Regions from separate parts of the Streptomyces sp. NBC_01571 genome, predicted to be linked through region 1. Evidence: riboswitches for the same ligand, from Rfam matches in the RefSeq annotation. Region 1 holds a riboswitch; each other region holds the start of a gene.
What was found. A riboswitch is a leader RNA that binds a small molecule or an ion and turns the genes downstream of it on or off. The one in region 1 is predicted to bind cobalamin.
Positions count from the first base shown of each region.

Region 2: it holds a riboswitch for cobalamin, as region 1 does, so the genes downstream of both, OHB41_RS30360 (ribonucleoside-diphosphate reductase subunit alpha) here and metE (5-methyltetrahydropteroyltriglutamate--homocysteine S-methyltransferase) in region 1, are expected to answer to the same signal.
Region 3: it holds a riboswitch for cobalamin, as region 1 does, so the genes downstream of both, OHB41_RS13260 (cobalamin biosynthesis protein) here and metE (5-methyltetrahydropteroyltriglutamate--homocysteine S-methyltransferase) in region 1, are expected to answer to the same signal.

Region 1 covers NZ_JAPEPZ010000001.1:2,249,498-2,259,325, forward strand. Annotated here, with positions in the region: gene OHB41_RS10130 (ABC transporter ATP-binding protein) at 1-315, opposite strand, end outside; gene OHB41_RS10135 (ABC transporter ATP-binding protein) at 308-1,273, opposite strand; gene OHB41_RS10140 (ABC transporter permease) at 1,270-2,151, opposite strand; gene OHB41_RS10145 (ABC transporter permease) at 2,165-3,133, opposite strand; gene OHB41_RS10150 (ABC transporter substrate-binding protein) at 3,169-4,755, opposite strand; gene metE (5-methyltetrahydropteroyltriglutamate--homocysteine S-methyltransferase) at 4,849-7,167, opposite strand; cobalamin riboswitch at 7,318-7,543, opposite strand; gene OHB41_RS10160 (hypothetical protein) at 7,602-8,099, opposite strand; gene OHB41_RS10165 (hypothetical protein) at 8,101-8,604, opposite strand; gene OHB41_RS10170 (GNAT family N-acetyltransferase) at 8,734-9,153, opposite strand; partial or broken gene OHB41_RS10175 (IS3 family transposase) at 9,102-9,828, opposite strand, start outside.
Region 2 covers NZ_JAPEPZ010000001.1:6,707,672-6,717,499, forward strand. Annotated here, with positions in the region: gene OHB41_RS30350 (putative Ig domain-containing protein) at 1-811, opposite strand, end outside; gene OHB41_RS30355 (ribonucleotide-diphosphate reductase subunit beta) at 1,185-2,198, opposite strand; gene OHB41_RS30360 (ribonucleoside-diphosphate reductase subunit alpha) at 2,198-4,615, opposite strand; cobalamin riboswitch at 4,743-4,867, opposite strand; gene OHB41_RS30365 (GNAT family N-acetyltransferase) at 4,932-5,450, opposite strand; gene mctP (monocarboxylate uptake permease MctP) at 5,626-7,236, opposite strand; gene OHB41_RS30375 (DUF3311 domain-containing protein) at 7,233-7,514, opposite strand; gene OHB41_RS30380 (GntR family transcriptional regulator) at 7,811-8,575, opposite strand; gene OHB41_RS30385 (extracellular solute-binding protein) at 8,979-9,828, shown strand, end outside.
Region 3 covers NZ_JAPEPZ010000001.1:2,937,256-2,947,083, reverse strand. Annotated here, with positions in the region: gene OHB41_RS13275 (putative cobaltochelatase) at 1-293, opposite strand, end outside; gene cobN (cobaltochelatase subunit CobN) at 290-3,943, opposite strand; gene OHB41_RS13265 (cobyric acid synthase) at 3,940-5,448, opposite strand; gene OHB41_RS13260 (cobalamin biosynthesis protein) at 5,445-6,416, opposite strand; cobalamin riboswitch at 6,524-6,664, opposite strand; gene OHB41_RS13255 (hypothetical protein) at 6,853-7,077, opposite strand; gene OHB41_RS13250 (inorganic phosphate transporter) at 7,090-8,334, opposite strand; gene OHB41_RS13245 (lysozyme) at 8,514-9,263, opposite strand; gene OHB41_RS13240 (class II aldolase/adducin family protein) at 9,460-9,828, shown strand, end outside.

The sequences.
Region 1 (9,828 bases):
GGGCTCGGCGATCACGTCGGTGAGCCGCAGCCGGGGATCGGCGGAGAGCCGGGGCTGCTGGAAGACGACGCCGATGGCGGTGCGCTGGACGCTCGGGGCTCGGTGACGCCAACGGCGGACGGGCTCGCCGCCGAGCATCACCGTGCCGGCGTCGGGCCGGTGCAACAGGGCCGCGACCCGGGCGAGGGTGGACTTGCCGCAGCCGCTGGGGCCCAGCAGGCCGACGGACTCACCGGGGGCAAGGGTCAGCGTGGCATCGCGGACGACGGGGCGATTCCTGTCGTATCCGGCGGTGATGGCCTGCAGTTCAAGCACGGATGTCCTCCGGCACGTGCGGGTGGTGGCAGGCGACGCCGCCGGCCGTCGAGGGCAGCACGGCGCAGGCGTCGGTGGCCCGCTCGCAGCGGGGCGCGAAGGCGCAGCCGTCGGGGAGGGCACCGAGTTCTGGCGGCATGCCCGGGATCGGGCTGAAGGCGCGCTCAGGAAGGGCTTGGAGGAGGCCGCGGCTGTAAGGGTGGCGGGGGCCATGGGCGCCGAAGAAGGCTCTGGCGTCTGTGAGTTCGACGATCCGGCCCGCGTACATCACGGCCACACGGTCGGCGATGCGCTCGGCGGCGGCCAGGTCGTGGGTGATCACAAGCAGGGCACGGTGGCCGGTGTCGACGTGACGGCGCAGTTCGTCCACGGTGTGGTCGACCAGGTCGCGGTCGAGGCCGGTGGTGGGCTCATCGGCCAGCAGCAGAGGCGTGTCGCCGACGAGGGCGAGAGCGGTGGCGGCCCGCTGGGCCAGGCCGCCGGAGAGTTCGTGCGGGTGGCGGTCGAGGTGGCTGGCAGGGAAGGCGGCGCGCTCCGCGGCAGCCTCGGCCGCGGCTCGTACGGCAGCCCGCCCGCGTATGCCGGTCAACGCCCCGACCATTTCCTCCAGTTGGGAACGAACGGTGCGCACGGGGGTGAGATGGGCAGCAGGGCTCTGCGGGATGAGCCCGATCAGCCGGCCCCGTACCCTCCGCGCCAGTGTCCGTTCGTCGGCGGCGAGCAGATCCAGGTCACCGAGAAGGGCCTCTCCCGCGGCCTGGGCGTTGGCGGGGAGCAGGCCGAGCAGGGCGGAGGCGAGGACCGACTTGCCGCAGCCGCTCTCGCCGATCAGCGCCAGACACTCGCCGGCCGCCACGTCGAAGTGCGCGTCGGTGACGGCGGCGATCCGCCGCCCACCCGGCATGAGGAAGCGCACAGACAGCCCGCGCACCGAAAGGACCGGGGTTCGGTCGGTCACAGCACCAGCTCCGATCGGCGCCGGGGGTTGATCAGCTCCCGCCAGGCTCCAGCGAGCCCGGCGATGGCGAGCGTGGGCACGATGATGAACAGCCCCGGGAAGAGGGTCGGCCACCACTGCCCAGCGAGCAGCGAGCCCCGCGCGCCCTGGATGAGGTTGCCGAGGCTGGCCAGGTGGGTGGGCAGGCCGAGCCCGAGGAAGGACAGCGCGGATTCGTGCCACATGGCGTGCGGCACCATCAGCACGGCGGCCAGCGCGGCCTGCGGCAGCACCGCGGGCAGCAGATGCCGGACCGCCACCCGCCACCGGGACGCACCCCCGGAAACCGCGGCGTCGATGTAGGGGCGCGAGCGCAGGGACAGCACCTCGGCGCGCACGATCCGGGCGGTCGACAGCCAGTGGGTGAGCGCGACCGACACCACCACCGGCCACACCCCGGGCCGGAACATCGCCACGATGAAGATGCCCAGCAGCAGGTGCGGTACCGACGAGACCGTGTCGACGACTCGCATGAGAGCCCGGTCGGCCCAGCCGCCCAGCGCCCCGGCCGTCGCCCCGACGGCCGTGCCAATCACGGTCGCTGTGAATGCTGCCGCGACCCCGACCAGCAGGGACACCCGCAGACCGTAGACACAGCGCAGGAGGAGGTCGCGGCCGAGGTCGTCGGTGCCGAAGGGATGCGACCAGCTCGGCGGCAGCAGCTTCGCGCCCAGGTCGACCGCCTGCTGGTCGAGCTGCACCAGCGGTGGCACGAGGAGTACGGCGAGGACGGTGACACCCACCAGGGCCGCCGAGATGCGGACCCGCAGCGTTCTGGTGGAGCGGCGGCTCGTGCCGTACGACCGCCAGACGGGCTCGGCCGTCGATCCACCTGTCACGTCACCAGTGGCTTCACATGTCACTGAACTTCACCCTCGGGTCGAACAGGCCGTAGAGCAGGTCGGCAAGGAGATTGCCGAGAAGCACCGCGGCGGTGGCCAGAGTCGTCAGGGCGGCGAGCAGCGGGAAGTCGACGGCGGTGGCCGCCTCCACGGTGGCCGCCGCGATGCCGGGCCAGCTGAAGACGCTCTCCACCAGCAGCGCGCCGGTGATCAGTTCGGGCACCCTCGAGCCGACCAGGGTGAGAACCGGCAGCAGCCCGGAGCGCAGGGCATGGTCGAGCAGGACAGTGCGTTCGCTCAACCCTCGCGCGCGGGCGCCGCGTACGGGGTCCTCGGCGAGCGCGTCGCCGACACCCTGGCGGACGTACAAGGTGAACCAGGGCAGCTGGGAGACGGCGAGCACCCCGGCCGGCAGCACGAGGTGACTCGCCACCTGACCGAAGGTGACCTGCTCGCTCGCGGTGTCGGTGAGGCCGCCGGCCGGGAGGACGCCGAGTTGGAGGGCGAACAGCCAGACGGCCAGCAGGGCAAGCCAGAAGACGGGCGCCGCCTCCAACGAGTAGGCCAGCGACGTCACGGCACGGTCGAGCACCGATCCCGGGCGCCGGGCCGCCAGCACACCCAGCACCGTGCCCGTCAGTACGGCCACCACGAACGCCACCGCGCACAACAGGCTGGACCAGAGGAGGCGTTCGCCGATGATCTGGGCGACCGGCTGCCGCAGCACGCTGGACTGCCCGAGATCACCCGTGATGGCTGCGGTCAGCCAGTTCCACCAGCGAGAGGTGAACGGCTGGTCCACGCCCAGGTTCTCCCGCAGCCGCGCCAGCGTCTCGGCGTCGGCTCCGAGCGCGGCCGTGCCGGCGTACGCCTTGACCGGGTCGAAGGGGGAGGCGGCGGCGATCGCGAAGACGCCGAAGGTGACGACGAGCAGGATCGGGGCGGCGAACAGCAGCCGTCGCCCCGCCAGCCGCGCCATCGCGCCCCAGGGCAGAGATCTTCCGGGAGCGGAGGTCACTTCTTCGGCTGCCAGGCTTCGAGGTTCCACCACGGGCCGGACGCGAAGCCGTGCTCGTGCGGCTCGACCTGCGTGGTCAGACCGGTCCAGCGGTCGGCGAGGACGTAGACGTGGTCGATGTGGGTGAGGAAGGTGTAGCCGGGGTTCTTCACCAGTTCGCGCTGGAGACTGTCGTAGGCGGTCTTCCGGGTCGCCTGGTCCGAGCTGCGACGGCCGGTGTCGAGCGCCTTGTCCACGACCGGATCGTCGTAGCGGGCCATGTTGTTGAAGCCGTCGCCGGCGAGGGAGGAGTGCAGGAGGGTGTAGAGGCCGTAGTCGGGGTCGCCGTTGCTGCCGAAGCCGGCAAGCACGGCATCGTCCTTCATCCGCGGCTCGATGACCTCCCAGGTGGCGCTCTCCACCTTCACCTCGATGCCGGCCTTCTTGGCGTCGGAGGCGTAGGCGAGGGCGTGGTCCTGGCGGACCTTGTCGCCGGAGGGGTAGAGCAGGGTGAAGGAAGCGCGCTGTCCCCTCTTCGCGCGGATACCGCCGTCACCCGCCTTCCATCCGGCCTCGTCCAGGATCCGCTTCGCCTTGGCGAGGTCCTGCTCGCGCTCGATGCCCTTGGCGAACCACGGGTCGTCGACGGGCAGTGGACCATACGCGGGGCGTCCTGCGCCGTCGAGGATCTTGTCGACCATGGCCTGCCGGTCCACAGCGGCGTCCAGGGCCTGGCGGATCGCACGGTCTGCGGTGACCTTGTTCTCCTGGGGGAGGGTGACCGTGCGGAAGTCGTAGGTCTTCGCGTCGTACGTCTTCCTCGCCTTGTCGTTCTTGAAGGTGGCGGCGAGGTTGGGCGGGAGGATTGCGCCGTCGAGGTCGCCGGAGCGCAGCCGGGTGGCGCGTACGTCGTCGTCCTCGATGACCGCCATCGTCACCTTCTTCACCTTCGGCGCGCCGCCCCAGTAGTCGGGGTTGGCCTTGAAGGTGAGCTTCTCGCCCTTGCTCCAGGAGGCGAGGACGTACGGCCCTGTGCCGACCGGCTTGGTGTTGAAGGAGCCGGTGTTGGGGTCCTGCTTGCCCGCGATGTGCTCGGGGACGATGGGCAGGACCGTGCGGCCGGCGAAGGGGGCGTAGGGGTACTTGAGGGTGAAGACCACCTTGTTGCCGCCGTCCGCCCGCACGTCCTTGATGGCGTCCAGCTCGCTGCGGTTGGTGTTGTTGGTCTTCGCGTCGAGGATCGTGTCGTATGTGAAGAGGACGTCGGCGGAGGTCAGCGGCTCGCCGTCGCTGAACTCCACGCCGTCGCGCAGGGTGTAGGTGTAGGTGAGGCCGTCGGCGGCGACCTCGGGCAGCGCCTTCGCCAGTGCCGGTCTCAGCTTGAGGTCGGCGTCCCGGGCGAGCAGGCCGTCGAAGATCTTCGAGTTGCCGTCCTTGCCGTAGCCGAGCAGCGGACTAAGCGTGTCCGGCTCGGATGCCACCCCGATCACGACGGAGTCGGCCGTATTACCGCTGCCCGTGCTGTTTCCGGGGGCCGAGCAGGCGGCGACACCCGTGAGTATCGCCGCCGTGGCGGCGGCTGTCCGTATCCGTCGGACCGTCATGGACCTCACACCCTTATTGATGATCTAAAGCTGTTGCATGTTAGTCGCAATAAGGGTTACCCGCGCCGGTCGGCGGACAGTCCGCCGCGTGCGTCACTCTGTGGACAGCTCGGCGCGCACCTCCCGGGCCGCAGCGACCAGGTGCTCCAGGGAGGCGCGGACCTCGGGCCAGCCGCGGGTCTTCAGACCACAGTCGGGGTTAACCCACAGGCGCTCGGCGGGAATGGCCTTGAGGCCGGTGCGCAGCAGGTCGGCGGCCTCCGCGACGCTCGGCACCCGCGGGGAGTGGATGTCGTACACGCCCGGCCCGGCCTCGCGCGGGTAGCCGTGCGCCGCCAGCTCCCGGGCGACCTGCATGTGGGAGCGGGCGGCTTCCAGGCTGATGACGTCGGCGTCGAGGTCGTCGATGGCCTGGACGATGTCGCCGAACTCGGCGTAGCACATATGGGTGTGGATCTGCGTGTCCGGCCGCACGACGCTGGTGGTGAGCCGGAACGCGTCCGTGGCCCAGGCGAGGTAGTCCGGGCGGTCGGCGGCCCGCAGCGGCAGGGTCTCGCGCAGTGCCGGTTCGTCGACCTGGATGACCGAAGTCCCGGCTGTCTCAAGGTCGTTCACCTCGTCGCGCAGGGCGAGGGCGACCTGGCGGGCCGTGTCGGCGAGGGGCTGGTCGTCGCGGACGAAGGACCAGGCGAGCATGGTGACCGGCCCGGTCAGCATGCCCTTGACCGGGCGGGAGGTGAGGGACTGGGCGTACGTCGTCCAGCGCACGGTCATCGGTTCGGGGCGGGAGATGTCGCCGGCCAGGATCGGCGGGCGGACGTAGCGGGTGCCGTAGGACTGGACCCAGCCGTGCTGCGTGGTGAGGTAGCCGGTGAGCTGCTCGGCGAAGTACTGGACCATGTCGTTGCGTTCGGGCTCGCCGTGCACCAGGACGTCGATGCCGGTCTTCTCCTGGAAGGAGACGACCTCCTGGATCTCGGCCTTGACGCGCTCCTCGTATCCGGTGCTGTCGATTCGCCCGGTGCGCAGGTCGGCGCGGGCGAGGCGCAGTTCGTCGGTCTGCGGGAACGAGCCGATGGTCGTCGTCGGCAGCAACGGCAGTCGGAGATGGGCGCGTTGGGCGGCGGCGCGCTGGCGGTACGGGTAGGAGCGGCGGGCGTCGAAAGCTGTGACGGCCGCGGCGCGGGCGCGCACGGCGGGGTCGCGGGTGATCGGTGAACTGGCCCGGGAGGCCAGGTCGGCGCGGTTGGCGGCCAGTTCGGCCGTGATGGTGCCGGTGCCCTGGGCGAGACCCTTGGCGAGGGTGACGATCTCGGTGGTCTTCTGCCGGGCGAAGGCCAGCCAGCGCCGGATCTGCGGCTCGATGTCGCGCTCGGCGGACGCGTCGAGAGGGACGTGGAGGAGCGAGCAGGAGGCGGCGACGTCGACCCGGTCGGCGAGCCCGAGGAGCGTGCCGAGGGTGGACAGGGACTTCGCCAGGTCGTTGATCCAGATGTTGCGGCCGTTGACGACCCCAGCGATCAGCCGCTTGCCGGGCAGTCCGCCGACGGCGGCCAGGGCGTCCAGGCTGGCCGCGGCGGCCTCCGTGAAGTCCAGGGCCAGTCCTTCGACGGGGGCCTTGGCGAGCACGGGCAGGGCGTCGCCGAGGCGGTCGAAGTAGGAGGCGACCAGGAGCTTCGGGCGGTCGGGGAGGGCGCCGAGGTCGCGGTAGGCGCGGGAAGCGGCGTTCAGCTCGGCCGGGGTGCGGTCCTCGACCAGGACGGGCTCGTCCAGCTGCACCCACTCCGCGCCCGCCGCGCGCAGGTCCGCGAGGACCTCGGCGTACACCGGGAGCAGCCGGTCCAGGAGGGTGAGCGGGTCGAAACCGGCCGGGGCGTCGGAGGCGGGCTTGGCGAGCAGCAGGTAGGTGACCGGGCCGACGAGGACGGGCCGGGCGGCGAGCCCCAGCGCCAGGGCTTCCCTCAGCTCACCGACCTGCTTCGCCGAGTCGGCCGCGAACACCGTGTCCGGGCCCAGCTCCGGCACGAGGTAGTGGTAGTTGGTGTCGAACCACTTCGTCATCTCCAGCGGCGCGGTGTCCTGGGTGCCGCGGGCCATGGCGAAATACCCGTCGAGGGCATCGGCGTCGACGGCGGCGCGGTGCCGCGCGGGGATCGCGCCGACCATGACGCTGGTGTCGAGGACGTGGTCGTAGTACGAGAAGTCACCGGTCGGGACCTCGTGGACGCCGGCGTCGGCCAGATGCCGCCAGTTGGCGCGGCGGATGCCGGCGGCGATCTCCTGGAGGGCGTCGGCACTGACGCGGCCCTTCCAGTAGCCCTCGATCGCCTTCTTCAGTTCCCGGTTCGGCCCCTGCCGGGGGTAACCGTGGACGGTGGCCCGTACTGCCGCGGCTGCGGACTTGGCTGTCACGAAACTCTCCTTCGCGAGCTCTGGACGAGAGCGACCCCGGAGGGTGCGCAGACGCGAAGGGACGACAGACCGGACGAGCCACGACACGCGTGCCCGCCGGATATGTACGCCGACCCGCCCACGAGGTCACCGGGATCTCCGCGCACGGCCGTCCGCGCGCGGGCAGCGGCAGGTCTTCGGACTCACGGGCACGCCTCGTTCTTCTCCGAGGCACCTACTGGCCGTCGCTTCCCGGGCCCGTCGCTTCCAGGCCCAGTGCGTATGACGGCGGTCGTTCCCGCTCACCGCTGCGGGGCAGTCCCGGATTCCCACCGGGTTCCCTCTTACGACGCGCCTGCCTGGCGGGCAGGGCGAACCAGCTGCACGGTCAGCGTACACACCGGACCGAGGGGGCGGGCGACCGTGGGAGCACCGTCGCCCGCGCCGAGATGGCCTCAACTGCAGGACCCGTACGGCGCGGTGCCGCTGGCAGGGGTGTGGAGGCTGCGGACGGTGCCGTCAGCGGCGAGCTGCGTGCGCAGCCGCTGGATCTCCTCGTGCTGGGCGGCCAGCCGGGAGATCGCCAGGGTCTGGAACTCGGTCAGCTCTGCGATCTTCTCGTCGCGCCTGGTGAGCCGTTCCCTCAACTCGGCGTTGCGCGTCCTGAGGCGTTCGATCTGCGCAGTGCGGGGGTCGACGATCTCTCCGGCGTCCTGGAGCTGCTTCACCCGCCGCTCGAACTCCTCGGCGAGATGCTGGTAGGCACCGGGCCGGGGGGAGTTGTCGCGGTTCCTCCTGGGATAGAAGCCGGTCCGGGCGACGCCGGCCAGCGCGGCGAGGGTCTTGAGATCGGCCTTGCCACCGGGCGGGAGGTTCCCGCTCAGGATCTGGTCCATCGCCGTGCGGATCGCGGCCTCGTTGCGGTCCTTGTCGTCCTCGGTGAGCCGTGCCATCTCAGGCCACCTCCTCGAGGGCAGTCCCGGCGTGGGCGTCGATCTCGGCGACGACCCGCGTGGCCCGTTCGCGCTCGGGCAGCAGCCGGGCCTTCTCACCCTTGGCGATGCGGGGGCTGTCCAGGAGGGCATCGATCGTGGTGATCGTCCCGATCCACACGGGCCGCTGGCTGCGGTGGTGGGTGGCCTGGGGGCAGCGGGCCGAGTCGCACAGCCCCACCAGGGGACGTGTCGCGTCCGGGGTTCCCGCCAGACGCAGGCACAGAGCCTTGGACGGATCGCGAAACCAGCAGAAGTTGGCCGGCCCGATGTGCAGCGTCTTCGCCAGCTTGCGCAGGAGACTCTCCAGGTGGCGGTCGTCGGTGAGGACCTTCGGGTCGGTCCGGGCCGCGTCCTTGAGCTGGGCGTCCACATGGCGCAGCGCGTCGATCAGACCGCGAGCTCCAGGACCGGCGGGCATGATTCCCGCCTGCGCGTCGCGAAATGCCTGTACGGTCAGCTTCATGTGGTGCTCTTCCTCGGCTGTGTGCATCTCGGCGTGGAAATGGCGCTGGGACCCTCCGGGGCGGGTCTAATGGTGGAGTCGGGTATTGGAACCGTCCGAATACCCTCCCGGCGGGGAGGCGGGAACGGATCACAGCGGCGCCAGGATCATGAGGATCTCGTCGCGGTCGTCATCTGGAGCGAGCCGAAGGGCGCCAGGCCATCGTCCGATCTCCTTCCAGCCGAGACGGCCGTAGAAGTCTTCGAGCCCGACCCCGCCCCGTGCAGCGAGGTGCAGCTGCTTGAGGTTCATCTCGTCGCGGGCGATCTCACGGGCCCGGTTCATCAGCGCAGTGCCGATAGAGCGACCGCGGAAACTGGTGTGGCTCTGGAGGTGGTTGATGGTGCCCCAGTGCGCGACGACCGGGCTTATGTCGCGGCGGATGTTCAGCCAGCCAGCGAGGCTGCCGTCGATGACGGCGCGGAACCTGTCAAAGCGATCAAGGCAGGTAGATCGTTTTAACGCTGTGCTGGGATCAGTGGGCCGTCTGGTGCCGGCTGGTTGATCCAGGCCGCTGCGGGGAGCTTGGGGGGCTCGGGTGGTTTGCGGACGAAGCGTTCGGGGTGCTTCGCGTAGACCGCCTGGAGGACGTCGGCACGCATCTCGCGGAGCTGCTCGGCGAGACCGAAGTGCACGTCGTAGGGCGTGTGCAGGCCGATTCCGGAGTGCCGATGCTCCTCGTTGTACCAGGTGAAGAAGTGGGTGCACCACGCCCGGGCGTCCTCGAGGGATCCGAAACGCTCGGGAAAGTCGTGCCGGTATTTCAGGGTCTTGTACTGGCTCTCGCTGTACGGGTTGTCGTTCGACGTCTTCGGCCGCGAATGCGACTTGGTGACGCCGAGACCGGCCATCATCTGGGCAACGTTCTGCGCGACCATCGGGGACCCGCGGTCCGAGTGGATCGTCAACTGTCCTGGTTCGATACCGTACTTGGCGATCGACTCGGACAGGAACCGCTCCGCGAGGTCCTTGTTCTCGTGCGCGGCGATCATCCAGCCGACCGTGTAGCGGCTGAAGATGTCGATGACCGTGTAGAGGCAGTAGTAGACGCCCTTGACCGGCCCCTTCAGCTTCGTGATGTCCCAACTCCACACCCGGTTCGGGCCCTCGGCGACCAGCTCGGGAACGGTCCGGGGCGGGTGGACGGCCTGGCGGCGGCGTTCACGGACCTCGCCGTGCCGTCGC
Region 2 (9,828 bases), 4.5 Mb from region 1:
AGACGGTGATGGCGACGCCCGGGTGCTTGAAGTACGAGGTGTCCTCGCTGGTCTGGGAGGACGACTCGCCGCCGCCCCAGCTGTTGGACACGAACTTCGCGCCCAGCGCGACGGCCTCGTTCTCGGCGGTGCCGAGGTTGGCGTCGGTGGGCGAAGTGGCCTCCACGAGGATGATGTTGCAGTTCGGGCAGACGGCGCTGACCATGTCGATGTCGAGCGCTTCCTCGCCCGCCCAGCCGCTGTCGTTCGTCGGCAGCGAGGTGGTCGAGCCGGTCTGGCTGACCTGCTTGAAGCAGCCGTTGGCCTTGGTGCAGGCCGACAGGCCGAACTGCGAGCGGTAGGTGGCGAGGTCCGATTCGGCGTTGGGGTCGTTGTAGGCGTCGACCACGGCGACCGTCAGGCCCGAACCGCCGGTCGAGGGCAGGTTGTAGGCGCTGTGCAGGTTGGCCGGGCTGAGGCCGGACACCGCGGCGGCGGCGTCGGGGGAGACCGCGGCGGCCAGCCTCTGCTTGATGTCGGTGCGGCGCTGGGCGAAGCAGGCCGCGTGACCGGGCGTCGGAGCGCCGCACAGATGGGTGGTCGGCACCTTCTGGCCCGCCCTGCCCGTCGCGTGGACGGCCTGGGCGGCCGGAGCGGTCAGGGCCTTCGCGTTCTGGGTCACGCGAGAGGTGTGTCCGGTGGCCGGCGCGGTCTGGGCGCCGGCGGCCGGGGCCGCCATGAGACCGGCGACGGTGAGGGCGAGTGCGGGGGCGGCGGCGGTCAGGAGTCTTCGCAACCGCCGGGCGGGCCTGCTGGAGCGTGTCTCACTCATGGGAGTGCTGCCTCCATCGGTTTGAGGCCGGTGCCGCGCGGGCCCGGGTGGGGCCGTTACGCGGTTCCACAGCCGGGAGTGGGGTTCTCGGCGCTGAGCTCAGGTGGGGACCCGTGACGCGCGTAGCGCGGTGAACGCAGAGCTTTGTCATGGGCATGACACATTGATCGTCCAGGGATGCCACGGGGCGTGGCACGGCGGGACGGCCAGAACGTAACCGGCACGGACGGCAATCGAACAGTCACGCCCGAAGAACTTTGCCGCTCCATAGGCGGGGATTGGCACGGGGATTGGCGTGGCTGGGGGCGGACGTGACGAAGCCGGGCCGCGCACGCGGCCCGGCCTCGTCACCCGAAGACCCGTTCGGGAGCGGTCAGAACTCCTCGTCGAAGCCGACCGAGCCCTCCACGGCGACCTGGTACGCCGAAGGACGGCGCTCGAAGAAGTTGGTCAGTTCCTGGACGCCCTGGAGCTCCATGAAGGAGAAGGGGTTCTCGGAGCCGTAGACCGGGGCGAAGCCGAGACGCTGGAGGCGCTGGTCGGCGACGCACTCCAGATACTGGCGCATCGACTCGGTGTTCATGCCCGGCAGCCCCTCACCGCACAGGTCGCGCCCGAACTGCAGCTCGGCCTCCACGGCTTCCCGCAGCATGTCGGTGACCTGCTGCTGGAGCTGGTCGTCGAAGAGCTCGGGCTCCTCCTTGCGGACGGTGTCGACCACCTCGAAGGCGAAGGACATGTGCATCGTCTCGTCGCGGAACACCCAGTTGGTGCCCGTCGCCAGACCGTGCAGCAGACCCCGGCTGCGGAACCAGTAGACGTACGCGAAGGCTCCGTAGAAGAAGAGGCCCTCGATGCACGCGGCGAAGCAGATGAGGTTCAGCAGGAAGCGGCGCCGGTCGGCCTTGGTCTCCAGGCGGTCCAGCTTCTCCACCGAGTCCATCCACTTGAAGCAGAACTCGGCCTTCTCCCGGATGGAGGGGATGTTCTCGACGGCCGCGAAGGCCGCCGTCCTGTCCTCCGGGTCGGGCAGATAGGTGTCCAGCAGGGTCAGATAGAACTGGACGTGCACGGCCTCCTCGAACAGCTGGCGCGAGAGGTACAGGCGCGCCTCGGGGGAGTTGATGTGCTTGTACAGCGTCAGGACGAGGTTGTTCGCCACGATCGAGTCGCCGGTCGCGAAGAACGCGACCAGCCGGCCGATCATGTGCTGCTCGCCCTGCGAGAGCTTCGCGAGGTCGGCGACGTCCGAGTGGAGGTCGACCTCCTCGACGGTCCAGGTGTTCTTGATGGCGTCCCGGTAGCGCTCGTAGAAGTCCGGGTAGCGCATGGGACGCAGGGTGAGTTCGAAGCCCGGGTCGAGCAGGTTCTTCTCGGTGGAGCTCATTACTGACAGGCCTCGCAGGACTCGGGGTTCTCCAGGGAGCAGGCGACGGCGTCGGGGTCGGCGACCTGCTGGAGGGGGATGGTCTTCTCGGGCTGGGCCTGCGCCTGGGCGGCACGGGCGATGCGGGTCGCCGGACGCGAGCGCAGGTAGTACGTCGTCTTCAGGCCCGACTTCCACGCGTACGCGTACATCGAGGAGAGCTTGCCGATGGTCGGCGTCTCCAGGAAGAGGTTCAGCGACTGGGCCTGGTCCAGGAACGGGGTGCGGGCCGCGGCCATGTCGATGAGGCCGCGCTGCGGGATCTCCCACGCCGTGCGGTACAGGTCGCGGACGTCCTGCGGCACCCAGGTGAAGCCCTGCACCGAGCCGTTCGACTCGCGCAGCGCCTCCCGGGTCTGCGCGTCCCACACACCGAGCTTCTTCAGCTCGGCCACCAGGTAGGAGTTGACCTGGAGGAACTCACCGGACAGCGTCTCGCGCTTGAAGAGGTTCGAGACCTGGGGCTCGATGCACTCGTACACGCCCGCGATGGACGCGATCGTCGCGGTGGGCGCGATGGCGAGCAGGAGCGAGTTGCGCATGCCGACGGCGGCGATGCGCTCCCGCAGCGCCGCCCAGCGCTCCGGCCAGTTCAGCTCGACGGCGAAGTGGTCGGGGTGCAGCACACCGCGGGCGGTACGGGTCTTCTCCCAGGCCGGCAGCGGGCCGTTGCGCTCGGCGAGGTCGGCGGAGGCCTCGTAGGCGGCGAGCATGATGCGCTCGGCGATGCGGGTGGAGAGCGCGCGGGCGGCGGGCGAGTCGAAGGGCAGACGCAGCTTGAAGAAGACGTCCTGGAGGCCCATCGCGCCGAGGCCGACGGGGCGCCACTTGGCGTTCGAGCGGCCCGCCTGCTCGGTCGGGTAGAAGTTGATGTCGACGACGCGGTCGAGGAAGGTGACGGCGGTACGGACCGTCTCGTCCAGCCGCTCCCAGTCGAGGTCACCGGTCGCCGTGTCGACGAACGCGCCGAGGTTGACCGAGCCGAGGTTGCAGACGGCCGTCTCCCCGTCGTCCGTTACCTCCAGGATCTCGGTGCACAGGTTCGAGGAGTGCACGGTGTGGCCCGGCTCCGCCGTCTGGTTGGCCGTGCGGTTGGCTGCGTCCTTGAAGGTCATCCAGCCGTTGCCGGTCTGCGCCAGGGTGCGCATCATGCGGCCGTAGAGGTCACGGGCCGGGATGGTCTTCTTCGCCAGGCCCTCCGCCTCCGCCGCGCGGTACGCCGCGTCGAACTCGGCGCCCCACAGGTCGACCAGGCCGGGCACGTCGGAGGGGGAGAAGAGGGACCACTGCGCGTCGGCGTCGACCCGGCGCATGAACTCGTCCGGGATCCAGTGCGCGAGGTTCAGGTTGTGTGTACGCCGGGCGTCCTCACCGGTGTTGTCCCGCAGTTCCAGGAACTCCTCGATGTCGGAGTGCCAGGTCTCCAGGTACACCGCGGCGGCGCCCTTGCGCCGGCCGCCCTGGTTCACCGCGGCGACCGAGGCGTCGAGGGTCTTCAGGAACGGGACGATGCCGTTGGAGTGCCCGTTCGTGCCGCGGATCAGTGAACCGCGGGAGCGGATGCGGGAGTAGGACAGCCCGATGCCGCCCGCGTGCTTCGACAGGCGCGCGACCTGGTGGTAGCGGTCGTAGATGGAGTCGAGCTCGTCCAGCGGGGAGTCGAGGAGGTAGCAGGACGACATCTGCGGGTGTCGCGTACCGGAGTTGAAGAGCGTGGGGGAGGAGGGGAGGTAGTCCAGGCGGCTCATCAGGCCGTAGAGCGCGGCCACTTCGTCGACGGACCGGGCCGTGTCGTCCTCCGCGAGGCCGGACGCCACCCGCAGCATGAAGTGCTGGGGGGTCTCGATGACCTTGCGGGTGATCGGGTGCCGGAGCAGGTACCGGCTGTGCAGGGTGCGCAGACCGAAGTAGCCGAAGCGGTCGTCGCCCGCGGTGTCGATCAGCGCGTCCAGCCGGGCCGCGTGCAGGTCGACGAAGTCGGCCGTGCGGTCGGCGATCAGACCCTCGCGCCGGCCCGTGGTGATGGACTCGGAGAACGTCGTGACGCCCTGCGAGGCGGCCTCCTCCGCGATGCCGACCGTCAGCAGCCTGGCGGCCAGCCGCGAGTAGACGGGGTCCTCGGAGATGAGGCCCGCGGCCGCCTCGGTGGCCAGCTCGCGCAGCTCCGCGTCGTCCGCGTGCGTGGACCGGCCGCGCAGGGCGGCGGCGGCGACCCGGCCGGGGTCGGCGCCGGGGAGGTCGGCGGTGAAGTCGGTCAGGGTACGCAGCAGCGTGGTACCGGGACCGTCCGTCTCCACCGGGGCCCGCTGCGCGGACTCCGCTTCCACCGGGGCCCGCTGGGCGGAAACTGAAACCGGGTCGGCTGGCGCGATGGTCACTTGGGGCTCTCCCTCGCTCGGCACGGGGCCTGGCGGAGGGCAGCGGGACACGCGACTCCGTTACGGGTACGCGTGCGTCCACCGGCCCATTCCACGAGGCCCGGACGTCGTCGTCGCCCGGCCGGCTGGCCGGGGCACGCTGTCGGCAGGTCCTCGGACTGAAGCCCGTGCGCGAATGCGCACAAGTACACCGTTGCGGGACAGTTCCGGATTCGCACCGGATTCCCCTGCGGCGACAGCGAGCATGAGCATACATCTAGTGCCGGGCTGAGGAAGCACCCCCACATGTTGTGCCGTGTCGGCTTCGAGGGGGGCGCTACGGAGTGTGCCTGAGGGTCAACTCGTAGGTGAGGAGGAAGATGTCGTCGAGGTGCGGAACCGGGTTCCAGTCGCGCTCCGGGGTGCGGGTGAAGCCGAGGCGTTCGTAGAGACGGTGGGCCGCGCGCATGGTGCGCTGGGTGGACAGCACCACGCGTCCGCAGCCCCCGGTGGCCCGTGCGCGGTCGACGCAGGCGCCCACGAGGGCCGTTCCCGCACCCCGGCCGCGGGCCTCGCGGGCGACGGCGAGCATCCGGATCTCGGCCTCGCCGGGCCGCGCGATGTCGGCCATGGGTCCGCCCCGGGGGACGAAGGTCACGCCGCCGAGGACCCGTTCCCCCTCGACCGCGACGAGGACCTCGGCCGCGGCGGCCCGCTTCGCGACGTCCCGCAGCTCTCCGAGATACGGGTCGCTCTCCCCGTAGTCGAGCAGCCCGTCCCCGAGATAGGTCCGCACGGTGATCTCACCGACGCCGGGGTACTCCTCCGGCCGCGCCGGCCTGATGACGATGTCCATGCCGGGAGTGTGCATCAGACGTACGGCGACGGGCCGCCGGATTTTCCTCCGACGGCCCGCTCGCCGCTACCGCTGTCCCGGGCCGCGCCCGGCCGTTCCCGCCCGACGGGAACCGCCGGACGCGGTCCAGGACGTGTCGCGAAAGTCCCGCCTGCCTCGCGACGCCTGGCACGTCCTAGTGGCCCGCCTCCGCGGTGGCGGGGGGCAGTTCGACCTGGACTCCCGGGTCGCCGGCGTCCGCCGTGTAGTCCGCGGGTGACGTCTCGTCCACGCCGTCGGGCGCCTTGAAGGCCCGCAGGGCGAAGGTGAGGACGACGGAGACCACCACGTTCATGACGAACGCCGTCAGGCCGATGTATCCGATCTCCCCGATCCCGGGGATCTCCTTCGAGCTGCCGCCGAAGTGCTTCTGCGTCGGTGAGGCGACCCCGTAGGCGGCGAGCGTGCCGTAGAGCATGCCGACCGCCCAGCCGCCGAGCAGCGCCCAGCGGTGGAACCAGCGCGTGAACAGACCGCCGACCAGGGCCGGGAAGGTCTGAAGGATCCAGATGCCGCCCAGGAGCTGGAAGTTGATGGCGACCGTCTTGTCCATCGTCAGGACGAAGACCAGCGCGCCGACCTTCACCAGGAGCGAGACCAGCTTGGAGACCTTCGTCTCCTGCTGCGGGGTGGCGTCCGGCTTGATGAAGTCCTTGTAGATGTTGCGGGTGAAGAGGTTCGCGGCCGCGATGGACATGATGGCCGCGGGGACGAGGGCTCCGATGCCGATCGCGGCGAAGGCCACCCCGGCGAACCAGTCCGGGAACATGTCCTCGAAGAGCTGAGGGATGGCGAGCTGGCCGTTGGTGACCTTCACCCCGGCCGCGATCGCCATGAAGCCGAGCAGGGCGAGCAGGCCCAGCATCAGGGAGTAGAGCGGCAGGATCGTGGTGTTGCGCCGGATCACCTCACGGCTGCGGCTGGACAGCGTCGCGGTGATCGAGTGCGGGTACATGAACAGGGCGAGCGCGGAGCCGAGCGCCAGGGTGGCGTAGGTCCACTGCCCGGCCTGGGCCGGTACGATCCCGCCCGCGCCGGCCGCGGCGTACTTCTCGCTCGCCGAGTGGAAGATCTCGTCGAACCCGCCCAGCTTGATCGGGATGTAGATGATGGCCACCGCGATCACGATGTAGATCAGGGTGTCCTTCACGAACGCGATCAAGGCGGGGGCGCGCAGGCCCGACGAGTAGGTGTACGCGGCCAGTACGCCGAAGGCGATGAGGAGCGGGAGGTCCTTGACGAACCAGTTCGTGTTCTCGCCGCCGCCGACGCCCATCACGTCCAGCACGGCCTGGATGCCGACCAGTTGGAGCGCGATGTACGGCATGGTCGCGAGGATGCCGGTGACGGCCACCGCGAGGGACAGACCCTTGGAGCCGAAGCGCCCGCGCACGAAGTCCGACGTCGTCACATAGCCGTGCTTGTGCGAGACGGACCACAGGCGGGGCAGGAACGTGAAGACCAGGGGGTAGACGAGGATCGTGTACGGCACGGCGAAGAAGCCGGCCGCGCCCGCCGCGTAGATCGCGGCCGGTACGGCGACGAAGGTGTACGCCGTGTAGAGGTCGCCGCCGAGCAGGAACCAGGTGACCCAGGTGCCGAACGACCGTCCGCCCAGGCCCCATTCGTCGAGGCTGTGCTCGTTGTCGGCCTTGCGCCAGCGCGCGGCCAGGAATCCCATGACCGTGACGGCCACGAAGAAGATGATGAAGACGGCGAGTGCCACGCCGTTCACGCCGTCGTTCATGCGTCGGCACCGCCCTTCGTGGTGGCGCGGGCGTGCTGGTCACGCTGCCACAGCTGGTACGCGGTCACGGTGAGCGCGGTCGAGAGGAGCACCCACAGCATCTGGTACCAGTAGAAGAAGGGGATGCCGATGAAGGTGGGGTCGACCTTCGCGTACGAACCGACCCACAACATGGCCACGAACGGGGCGATCAGGCAGAGGGCGATCACCACGCGGACCGGTGTCACCACCCGGACCGGTCTCACCACCGGTGGTTTCGCTTCCGGCACGTCTGACATGAACGGCTCCGTCCCCTCGCTGGTCACCTGTGCAATGCGCAGGAAATCTAGGCGACGGTTCCGCTTTATGGAACCCCATCCCGGGCGGTGGATGTGGAGGGTTGGTGTGCGGGAGCGCGAGCGGACCGGCTGGTGAACTCCCGTACGGAGCCGGGCATCGCCCCGACGGCCCGGAGCGGTGCCGGCCGCGTCGCGAACCGCTTCCGCCGCGCCCCGGCCGGGACCGTGGCTCGAACGTGAACGCGAAGTGGTACCGCGGGGTACCGCCGGTCCCCCGGACCTCGGGGACCGGCGTTTCAGTCCTGCGGGCGCTTGAGCCTGGCCACGAACTTGTAGCGGTCGCCCCGGTACACCGAGCGCACCCACTCCACCGGTTCGCCCTGCCGGTCGATCGAGTGCCGGGACAGCATCAGCATGGGCAGACCGACGTCGGTGCCGAGCAGTCCGGCCTCGCGCGGGGTGGCCAGCGAGGTCTCGATGGTCTCCTCGGCCTCCGCGAGGTGGACGTCGTACACCTCGGCGAGCGCGGTGTAGAGAGAGGTGTACTTGACGAGCGACCGGCGCAGGGCGGGGAAGCGCTTCGCGGACAGGTGGGTCGTCTCGATGGCCATCGGCTCGCCGCTGGCCAGGCGCAGCCGCTCGATGCGCAGCACCCGGCCGCCGGCCGAGATGTCGAGCAGTTCCGCGAGGGTCTCGTCGGCGGTGATGTAGCCGATGTCCAGGAGCTGCGAGGTGGGTTCCAGGCCCTGGGCACGCATGTCCTCGGTGTACGAGGTGAGCTGGAGCGCCTGGGACACCTTCGGCTTGGCGACGAAGGTGCCCTTGCCCTGGATGCGTTCGAGACGGCCCTCGACGACGAGTTCCTGGAGCGCCTGGCGCACGGTCGTGCGGGAGGTGTCGAACTCGGCGGCGAGGGTGCGTTCGGGTGGCACGGGTGTGCCGGGCGGCAGGGTGTCCGTCATGTCGAGCAGGTGCTTCTTCAGGCGGTAGTACTTGGGCACGCGCGCGGTACGGATGGGGGCCCCACCCTCGTTCTCCGCACTGCTGACGTCGGTGCTCATGCTCTGCCTTCCCGGCTCCGGGTGCCGAAGCGACCGGCATCCCGCCGGTCACGGGTCACATCGTGGCACGGCTTCGTGTGCGAGTGTCTCCCGCACGCTCCGTGATCCCCTCTATATACCGTCGGTGTACCTGTTGGTCTAGTCCATCGCGCGCACGGGGTTCGTGAACAGCCCTGCCGTTTATGTCACTTACCTACTTAAAGGTCCTTGCATATGTAGGTCCCATAACGGACGGTCGGCCTGGCTTACACACCCTTGACACCCCTCTAGGTCTAGGCCAAGCTCCCCGTACTGGTCTACACCATTGGTCCAGGTCCCAGCCCCACGGGCAGTAATCGGCAGCGATTCGGCGTGTGTCACCGCGGTGGGCAGGGGGGTTTGTGGCATCCCTGAGGAGGGTGGCGTGAAGCGGAAGCTGGCAGCTGCGATCGGTATCGCGGGCATGATGGTCTCCATCGCGGCGTGCGGGGGCAGTGACGACAAGTCCGGGGGGTCGGACAAGGGCGCGGACGCCAAGGAGCTGACCGTCTGGCTCACGGTGGACGCGCAGAACAACTGGCCCGAACTGGTCAAGGCCGCGGACGCGGCGGTGACCGCGAAGCACCCGGGCGTCAAGATCAACCACGAGTACTACGGCTGGCCGGACAAGAACACCAAGCTCGACGCCGTCCTCGCCACGGACAAGGCCCCCGACGTGGTCGAGATGGGCAACTCCGAGATGCTCGGCTACATGGTCAAGGGAGCCTTCGCCCCCGTCGACCCCACGAAGTTCGACAACTCGGCCGGGTGGCTGGACGGCCTCAAGACGTCGGTCACCTACGAGGACAAGACCTACGGCGTGCCGTACTACGCCGGTGGCCGCGTCGGCAACTGGCGCAAGGACGTGGCGGCTTCGGCCGGCATCAAGGCGACCCCGAAGACGTACCAGGAGCTCACCTCCGACCTGGACAAGATCCAGAAGAAGGAGGGGAACAAGTTCAACGCCTGGTACCAGCCCACCCGCGACTGGTACGCCGCGATGTCCTTCGTCTACGACGCCGGCGGCTCCATCGCCACGGACGAGGGCGGCCAGTGGAAGGCCAACCTCTCCTCGCCCGAGTCGCTCAAGGGCCTCACCGAGTTCAAGAACGTCGTCGACAAGTACATGCACGGCGACAAGACCAAGGACGAGTCCGACCGTTACATCGTCTACGGCCAGGGCAAGTCCGCCATGATCTTCGGTGCCGCCTGGGAGGGCGCGACCGCCGAGGACC
Region 3 (9,828 bases), 690 kb from region 1:
CCGACGGGCAGCTCGACCGTACGGGCCGGACGCGACACGTACGGGCCGCCGTCGTGCGGCCCGTCCGGGCACGCGGGGTCCGGCGCGTCCGGATCGCACGAGAAACGGCACCCGGCGACGACGTCCACCTCCGGCATGAGCACGGAGAGCGCGCGCACGGCCGTGGACTTGGCGGTGCCCTTCTCGCCGCGGACCAGCACACCGCCCACCGCCGGTGAGACGGCGTTCAGCAGCAGCGCGAGCCGCAGGTCGTCCTGGCCGACCACGGCCGTGAACGGGAACGGGGTACTCACTGGTCGTCGCCCTCCAAGTCGCCTTCGAGCTCCAGATAGGTGGCGCGCAGCCGCTCCAGGGTGTCCGCGTCCGGCTCGGCCCACAGCCCCCGGTCGGCGGCCTCCAGGAGGCGTTCGGTGATCCCGCGCAGCGCCCACGGGTTGGACTTCTTCATGAAGTCCTGGTTCTCCGCGTCGAAGACGTACTTCGCGCTGAGCTTCTCGTACATCCAGTCGTCCACGACCCCGGCCGTGGCGTCGTAGCCGAAGAGGTAGTCGACGGTCGCCGCCATCTCGAAGGCCCCCTTGTAGCCGTGCCGGCGCATCGCCGCCATCCAGCGCGGGTTGACCACCCGGGCGCGGAAGACACGGTGCGTCTCCTCGCCGAGGGTGCGGGTCCTCACCTGGTCGGGCACGGCCGAGTCACCGACGTACGCCTCCGGGCTCGCGCCCGTCAGATGGCGCACCATGGCCACCATGCCACCGTGGTACTGGAAGTAGTCGTCCGCGTCGACGAGGTCGTGCTCGCGGGTGTCGACGTTCTTCGCCGCCACCGCGATGCGGCGGAACGCGGTCTCCATGTCGCCGCGCGCCGCCCGGCCGTCCAGGCCGCGCCCGTAGGCGTAGCCGCCCCACACCGCGTACACCTCGGCGAGGTCCGCGTCGGAGCGCCAGTTGCGGGCGTCGATCAGCGGCAGCAGACCGGCCCCGTAGGCACCCGGCTTGGAGCCGAAGATGCGCGAGGTGGCGCGCCGCCGGTCGCCGTGCTCGGCGGTGTCCTCGTCGGCGTGCGCGCGGACGTAGTTGAGGTCGGCCGGCTCGTCCAGCTCCGCCACCGCCCGCACCGCGTCGTCGATGAGGCCGACCACGTGCGGGAACGCGTCCCGGAAGAAGCCGGAGATGCGCACCGTGACGTCGATGCGCGGCCGGCCCAGCTCCTCGGCGGAGACGATCTCGAAACCGGTCACCCGGCGCGAGGCGTCGTCCCAGACCGGGCGGCAGCCCAGCAACGCCAGGATCTCCGCGATGTCGTCGCCCTGGGTGCGCATCGCGGACGTGCCCCAGACCGTCAGACCGACGGACTTCGGGTACGCGCCGGTGTCCTGCAGGTACCGCTGCACCAGCGAGTCGGCGAGCGACTGCCCGACCTCCCAACTGAGTCTGGAGGGAATCGCCTTGGGGTCGACCGAGTAGAAGTTGCGGCCGGTCGGCAGGACGTTCACCAGTCCACGGGTCGGCGAGCCCGACGGACCGGCCGGGACGTAACCGCCGTCCAGGGCACGCAGGATGTGGGTGATCTCGTCCGTCGTCCTGGCCAGTCGCGGCACGACCTCGCGGCAGGCGAACTCCAGCACCGCGACGGCGTCCGGGAGTTCGGTGCCCAGCACCTCGCGCACCAGCGCGGGCACGGCCGCGCCGTCCCAGCCGCGTTCCTCCATGCCCTCGGCCGCGCGGCGGCACAGCTGCTCCAGCAGGTCGATCGCGTCGGCGCCCGTCCGCGCCGGGCCCCCGACGAGGTCCGTCAGTTCCACCGGCACCTTCACCGGCGCGCCGGGCTCGCCCAGCAACTCCTTCTCGGACAGACCGAAGTGCTCGGCGAGGGCGGCCCGCAGACCCGGCAGCGCGTTCGCGGCGCCGCCCCACACCTGGGAGGCGCGCAGCACGGCCAGGACCAGGTTGACGCGCGGCTCGGCCTCCGGGCCGCCGCCCAGGACGTGCAGGCCGTCCCTGATCTGCACGTCCTTGATCTCGCAGAGATAGCCGTCGATGTGCATCACGAACGCGTCGAAGTCGCCGTCGTCCGGCTGGTCGTCGACGTGCAGGTCGTGATGGAGCTCGGCCGCCTTGACCAGCGTCCAGATCTGCGCGCGGACCGCCGGGGCCTTCGTCGGGTCCAGGTCGGAGACGAGGGCGTACTCGTCGAGGAGCTGCTCCAGCTTGGCGAGGTCGCCGTAGGTGTCGGCGCGTGCCATCGGCGGCACCAGGTGGTCGACGACGGTGGCGTGCCCGCGCCGCTTGGCCTGGGTGCCCTCGCCCGGGTCGTTGACGATGAAGGGGTAGACGAGCGGGAGTTCGCCGAGCACGGCGTCGGGCGCGCAGCCGCCGCTGAGCCCGAGTCCCTTGCCGGGCAGCCACTCCATCGTGCCGTGCTTGCCCATGTGCACGACGGCGTCCGCGCCGAAGCTGTTCTCCAGCCAGCGGTAGGCCGCCATGTAGTGGTGCGACGGCGGCATGTCCGGGTCGTGGTAGATCGCGATCGGGTTCTCGCCGAAGCCGCGCGGCGGCTGGATCATCACGACGACGTTCCCGAACCGCAGGGACGCCAGCACGATGTCGTCGCCGTCCACGTACAGGTTGCCCGGCGGCTCGCCCCACGCCTCCAGCATGCCGTTCCGCAGCCCGGGGTCGAGCCGGTCGAACCACGCGCGGTAGTCGGCGAGCGGTACCCGCGCCGGTGCGGAGGCCAGCTGCTCCTCGGTGAGCCACTCGACGTCATGGCCGCCGGCGGCGATGAGACGGTGGATCAACTCGTCGCCGTTGTCGGGGTATTCGGGGAGGGCGTACCCGGCGTCGCGCAGCGCGTCCAGCACCCGTACGGCCGAGGCGGGCGTGTCGAGGCCCACCGCGTTGCCGACCCGTGAGTGCTTGGTCGGGTACGCGGTGAAGACGAGCGCGAGCTTCTTCTCCGCGTTCGGCTTATGCCTCAACAGGGCGTGCCGTACGGCGATCCCGGCGACGCGCGCGGACCGCTCGGGGTCGGCCACGTACACCGGGACCTCGTCGGGGCCCTGTTCCTTGAAGGAGAACGGCACGGTGATGAGTCGCCCGTCGAACTCCGGGATGGCGACCTGCATCGCCGCGTCCATGGGGGAGAGGGCGGCGTCCGACTCGTCCCAGGCCCGCTTCGACGAGGTCAGGCAGAGCCCCTGCAGCACGGGGACGTCGAGATCGGCGAGCGCGCCGATGTCCCAGGCCTCGTCGTCGCCGCCCGCGGACGCCTCCGAGGCGTGCGTGCCGCCCGCCGCGAGCACGGTGGCGACCAGCGTGTCGGCCCTGCCGAGGATCTCGTACAGGCCGTTGTCGGCGCCGCGCAGTGAACCGCAGTACACGGCAAGCGCGTTGGCGCCGCGCGCCTCGATCGCGTCGCACAGCGTGTCGACGAAGGCCGTGTTGCCGGCCAGTTGGTGGGCGCGGTAGAAGAGCACACCGACGGTCGGGCGGCCCTCGACGAAGGGGCGCTCGCCGTGGATGCCGTACTCGGGCATCTCGCGCGGCTCCTCGAAGCCCTCGCCGGTGAGCAGCACGGTGTCGGAGAGGAACCGGGCCAGCTCGGTGAGGTTCTCGGGACCGCCCTCGACCAGATAGCGCAGCGCCTCGGCCACCACACCGGCCGGCACCGACGACTCGGCCATCAACTCGGCGTCGGGGACGGCCTCGCCGCCGAGCAGCACGGTCGGGACACCGGACGCCTTGAGCACGGCGAGCCCGTCCTCCCAGGCACGCTTGCCGCCCAGCAGCCGGACGACGGCGACGTCCGCGCCCTCGACGAGCCGGGGGAGTTCCTCACCCACCTCCACCCGGGTCGGGTTGCCGATCCGGTACGAGGCGCCGGAGGCCCGGGCCGCCAGCAGATCGGTGTCGGCGGTCGACAACAACAACACTGTGCTCATGCGGGCGCTCCCGGTGGAATGAAAGGCAGTCCTTGCGGCGCGCCCGACTCGATGAGCCGCCACAGCGCGTCCGTGTCCGCGTGTTCCTCGATCAGATCGCCGAGCCGGTCGAGCTGCTCCTCGCGCAGCGCCCCGAACGACGTGTCGGCGGACGGTACGAAGCGGCGGCCCGCGGCGGCCGCCACCTCGCGCAGGAAGGCACGCCGGAAGCCGTCCGACTCCAGCGAGCCGTGCCAGTGGGTACCCCAGACGGCACCCACCCGGCACCCGTCCAGGAAGGGCTCGCCACCGGTCACCTCGGCGACGCCGTGATGGATCTCGTACCCCTCGACGGGTTCGCCGAGGGCCTCGCCGGACGGGCGGGTGAGGGTCTTCTGCCGCGCGAACCGCACCCGGACGGGGAGGAGTCCGAGCCCGTCGACATGCCCGGCCCGCGACTCGACCTCGTCCTCGATGTGGTCCCCGAGGAGTTGGAAGCCGCCGCAGATCCCCAGTACCGGGCGGCCCTCGGCGGCCCGGCGGGCGATCGCGTCCGCGAGGCCCCGTTCGCGCAGCCACGCCAGCGCCTTCACGGTGCCCCGGGTCCCGGGCACGACGACCAGGTCGGCGTCGGCCAGTTCCGCGGCCCGGTCCACGAACCGCACGACGACGCCGGGTTCGGCGGCCAGCGCGTCCACGTCCGTGAAGTTGGACATCAGCGGGACCGCGCAGACCGCGACGCGCAGGACGTCCTCGCCGGCGGGCTCGGCGACCGCCGACTCCCGCACGGCACCCCGCAGCGACACACGCAGGCCGTCCTCCTCGTCGATCCCGAGGCCGTGCCGGAAGGGCAGGACGCCGTACGTACGGCGTCCGGTGAGGTCCTTCAGCATGTCGAGCCCGGGCTCCAACAGGCCGACGTCGCCGCGGAACTTGTTGACCAGGAACCCGGCGACGAACTCCTGGTCCTCGGGGGACAGCAGCGCGACCGTCCCGAAGAACGAGGCGAACACGCCGCCGCGGTCGATGTCGCCGACGACGAGCACGGGCAGCCGCGCGTTGCGCGCGATCCCCATGTTCACGATGTCGGTCCGCCGCAGATTGATCTCGGCAGGACTGCCGGCCCCCTCACAGATCACCGCGTCATACGTGCCCCGCAACTCGGCGAGGCAGTCCAGCACGGTGCCCAGGAGCTGTCGCTGCCGGCCGCCGTGGTAGCCGCGGGCGGTCATCTCGCCCACCGGCCTGCCCATGAGCACGACCTGACTGCTCCGGTCGCCGCCCGGCTTGAGCAGGACGGGGTTCATGAGCGCGGTCGGTTCCACCCGGGCGGCCTGCGCCTGCATGGCCTGCGCGCGCCCGATCTCCGCGCCCTCGCGGGTCACGAAGGAGTTCAGGGACATGTTCTGCGCCTTGAAGGGCGCGACCTTGACGCCCCGCCGCACCAGCCACCGGCAGATCCCGGCGGTCACGACGCTCTTGCCGGCGTCGGAGGTGGTTCCGGCGACGAGGAGACCGCCACTCATGTCGTACGCCCCTTCGTGAGAGGTCCCTTGCTGAGCAGCCGCCCGGCCAGCAGCCGCCCCGCGGCGCTCACGCCGAGGGCGAGCCAGCCGACGCGCCGCGACAGCCGTACGGCCCGTTCGATGTCGCCGACGCGCACGGCACGCCCCCCGTCGTTGAGGACGGGCCGGTGCTCGACGCGGCCGGAGTACGAGAGGGTCCCGCCGAGCCGTACCCCGAGCGATCCGGCGAACGAGGCTTCCACGGGCCCGGCGTTGGGGCTCGGGTGCCGGCGGGCGTCGGTGCGCCAGGCGCGCGCCGCCCCGCGCGGGTCGTCGCCGGCGACGGTGGCGAGCGCCGCGGTCAGCCGTGCTCCCGGCCAGCCCACGACGTCGTCGAGACGGGCGGAAGCCCAGCCGTAGCGCAGGTACCTGGCGGATCTGTGCCCGACCATGGCGTCGAGCGTGTTCACGGCGCGGAACGCGACCAGTGCGGGCACACCGCCGACGGCTCCCCACACCAGGGCGCCCACCACGGCGTCGGAGGTGTTCTCGGCGACGGACTCGACGACGGCCCGCGCGATGCCGTCGCGGTCCAGCGACTGGGGGTCGCGCCCGCACAGGTGCGGCAGCCGCGCGCGGGCGGCCCCGACGTCACCGGCGTCGAGCGCGGCACCGATCGCCCGCGCCTCGCGCCCGAGGGAGGTGCCCCCGACGACGGCCCAAGTGGCGGCGGCGGTCAGGGCGATGGAGGCGGTACGGGAACGTCGTACGCCACGGCTCGCGAGCGCGGCGAGCGCACCGGCGCCCCCGACGCAGACGGTGGTGTGCAGCGCTCCCCATCCGCGGTGGTCCCGCCACAGCATCCGCTCCACGGCCGCCGCGGTCCGCCCGAACGCGGCGACCGGATGACCCCGGTGGGGATCGCCGAGCAGCAGGTCGCCGAGGAGGCCGGTGGCGGCGCCGTACGCGAAGACGCGATCGGCACGCACGGGGTCAGCCCGCCGTGGGGTGAAGTGGAACCCTCGTACTCATCAAGACCCGCAACGGGCAGCCGCGCATGGCGATATGTCCTCACTCAGGGTGTCCGCGCCCTGGTTCGACGAGACCGGCGGTGAGAGTTCCTGGCTCCCGGGGAGTTCCTTCCCCGGTCACAGTGGCGGGACCGCGCCGGATTCACACCGGCTTCCTCTTCTGTCGCCGTACTTGGCTCCGGCAGTCCACCACGGGTTGCAGGACCCGTCAACTTGCCGTTGACCTGCGAGGGGAGAGTGTGCGAAGGCCCACATGGCGCGGGGCGGTGGAGGGCGTGCGCGTGAGGTGCGGGACGACATACGCGTGGGGTGCGGGACGGTGATCCGTCCCGCACCCCACGTGAAGTGATGCCCGTTTCAAGCTGTTTGCCGGAGCGCGGTCACCCGTGCGCGGTCACTTGCCGACGATGAGGAAGATCCCGTACGCCACCGCCGCCGCGCACGCGGCGAAGCAGACGTAGGCGCCGGTGACCGCGAGAGCGGCCGAACCGCCCTGGGCGGACGCGGACTCGCGCTTGGTTAGACCGACGATGCCGAGGGTGAAGAGGCCGACGAGGGCCACGGTGACCACGAGGCTGACTCCGAAGACGGAGCCGAGGGCTGCCCAGTCGATGTTCATGCTGTTCTGTCCTTACACCGTGGCCGGGCGGGTGGGCTCCGCGTCCGGGGACGGGATGGTGGTCTTCAGATCACCGGACAGGTCTCCGGTGACGGGGCCCGCGGGCGGCGGGGTGACCGCGGCCATCGCGGTGGTGACGATGCCGGCCGGCTCGGCGGCGGCCTCGTTGACGTTGTCGACGGTGACCGGCTGACGGCGGGACAGCCTCCAGATGACGCCGGCGCCGGCGACCAGCAGCGCGCCGGTGAGGACGATGCCCCAGGTGCCCTGCTTGGTCAGGAACTCGGCGGCGGCACCGGCCAGGCCGGCGGCCGGCAGGGTCAGGCCCCAGGCGACGAACATCCGGGTCGCGGTCGACCAGCGGACGACACCGTTTTTGCGGCCGAGGCCCGAGCCCATCACGGCACCCGAGCAGACCTGGGTGGTGGAGAGGGAGAAGCCGATGTGCGAGGAGGCCAGGATGGCCGTCGCGGCGCTGGTCTGGGCGGCGAAGCCCTGCTGCGGCGCGAGGTCGGTCAGACCCTTGCCCATCGTGCGGATGATGCGCCAGCCGCCCAGGTAGGTGCCGAGCGCGATGGCGGTACCGGCCGAGACGATGACCCAGGTGGGAGGGTTCGAGCCGGGGGCGATCACGCCGCCGGTGACCAGGGCGAGGGTGATGATGCCCATCGTCTTCTGGGCGTCGTTCGTGCCGTGCGCCAGCGAGACCAGGCCGGCCGAGGCGATCTGACCGGCGCGGTAGCCCTTGGCGGTCGCCTTCGGGTCGGCGCGGTTGCCGATCCGGTACGTCAGCCGGGTGGCCAGCATCGCGGCGAGTCCGGCCACGATGGGCGCGGCGACCGCGGGGAGCAGCACCTTGGTGACGACGGTCGAGCCGTTCACCGACGACCAGCCGGCCGACATGACCGCGGCGCCGATCAGGCCGCCGAACAGTGCGTGGGAGGAACTGGAGGGCAGACCCAGGAGCCAGGTCAGCAGATTCCAGAGGATGGCGCCGACGAGCGCCGCGAAGATCACTTCGGTGCGTATGCCCTCTTCGTTGATGAGTCCGCCGGAGATCGTCTTGGCGACCTCCACGGAGAGGAACGCACCGACGAGATTCAGCACGGCGGACATGGCCACCGCCGTCTTGGGCTTCAGAGCGCCGGTCGAGATGGTCGTCGCCATCGCGTTGGCAGTGTCGTGGAAACCGTTCGTGAAATCGAACACGAGAGCGGTGACGATCACGATTCCGAGGAGGAGCGTGATGTGTTCCATTTACCCAGGCTTCTGTTTGACGTCAGTGGCAAGTGGACCGTAGGCAACCTGAGTGAACGGAAGATGAACTGAGGCAGGCTTAGGGGTGTATCGAACCACGGATCGCCCCTCCGCTTGCGCCGGCGTGGATGCCGGAGGGGTGGCCCGTGGTTCGAACGAAGGCGGAATATCGGGCTCCGCTAGCCCTTCGCGAGCATCCTCAGCCGGGCCATGGATCCGTGGAAGAGATTCTGGTCACCCGGCAGGGTCCCGTTGTTGTCGTACTGCCAGAACGTCCAGGACGACCAGCCGCCCGGCAGGGCGCCGGCGTCCGGTGCGTCGTAGCGGGCCAGCCAGAGGGGGTGGTCCGCGGCGAAGGCGCGACTGTCGCCGGTGCAGGTGTCCCACCAGTGGGCGGTCGTGTAGATCACCGGTCGGCGGCCCGTCTCCCGTTCGAGCTCGTCGCTGAAGTCCTGGATCCAGCTCACGAGTCCGGCCTTGCTCATGCCGTAACACTTGTGCTTGCTGTACGGGTTGTACTCGATGTCGAGCGCCGGCGGCAGGGTCCGGCCGTCGGCCTGCCAGTCGCCCCCGTTGTGTACGAAGTACTCGGCCTGGGTGGCGCCGGACGACTTGTCCGGCAGTGCGAAGTGGTAGGCGCCGCGGAGGATCCCCGCGTCGTACGCCCCGTTGTACTGCTGGTCGAAATAGGGGTTGCGGTACGTGTGGGACTCGGTGGCCTTCACGTAGACGAACCGGGCGCCCTTCGCCTTCGCGCCCCGCCAGTCGACGTTCTTCTGGTGCGAGGAGACGTCATGGCCTCTGGGCGCACCGGTCGCGGCGGCCGGCGTACCCGCGAGCGCGGCTCCGGTGGCGGCGAGCGCCGCCAGGGCGGCCGCGGCCGCGAGGGCGCGGGCGCGGCGACGGAACGGTTGGTGACCACGGGCCATGTTTCCCCCCGGAATGGCGTCGTGCACGGTAAATCCCCCAGAGGTTAGTGGAAGATCATTCAATACATGTCGATCGCCAACCAATAGATTCAAAGAGGTGATGTGTCCGTATATGAACCCTTACGGACGTACGTCTTCCGCCCTGAAGTGCCCTCGCCGCCACCCGGTTGACGTCCGTGCTGACAGGATCGCGGGCATGGCGGAGCGGCGGCGGGACGCGCGGGTCGGGCGGGACGTGGGGGAGGGCGCACGCGGTGCGCGGACGCGGGAGGTGGCCGACGCGTGGGACGAACTCGTCGCGACGGCCCGCCGGACGGTGGCCGACGGGCTGGTCGTCGGAACCTCGGGCAACGTCTCGGTACGGGTCGGCGACACGGTCCTGGTCACGCCGACCGGAGTGCCCTACGGCCGGCTCACGCCCGACGACGCCGTCGCGGTCGACCTCGACGGCCGGCAGACCCTCGGTGTTCTCCGTCCGACCAGCGAACTGCCGATGCATCTGGCGGTCTACCGCGCCACCGACGCGCGCGCCGTCGTCCACACCCACGCCGCGCACGCGACGGCG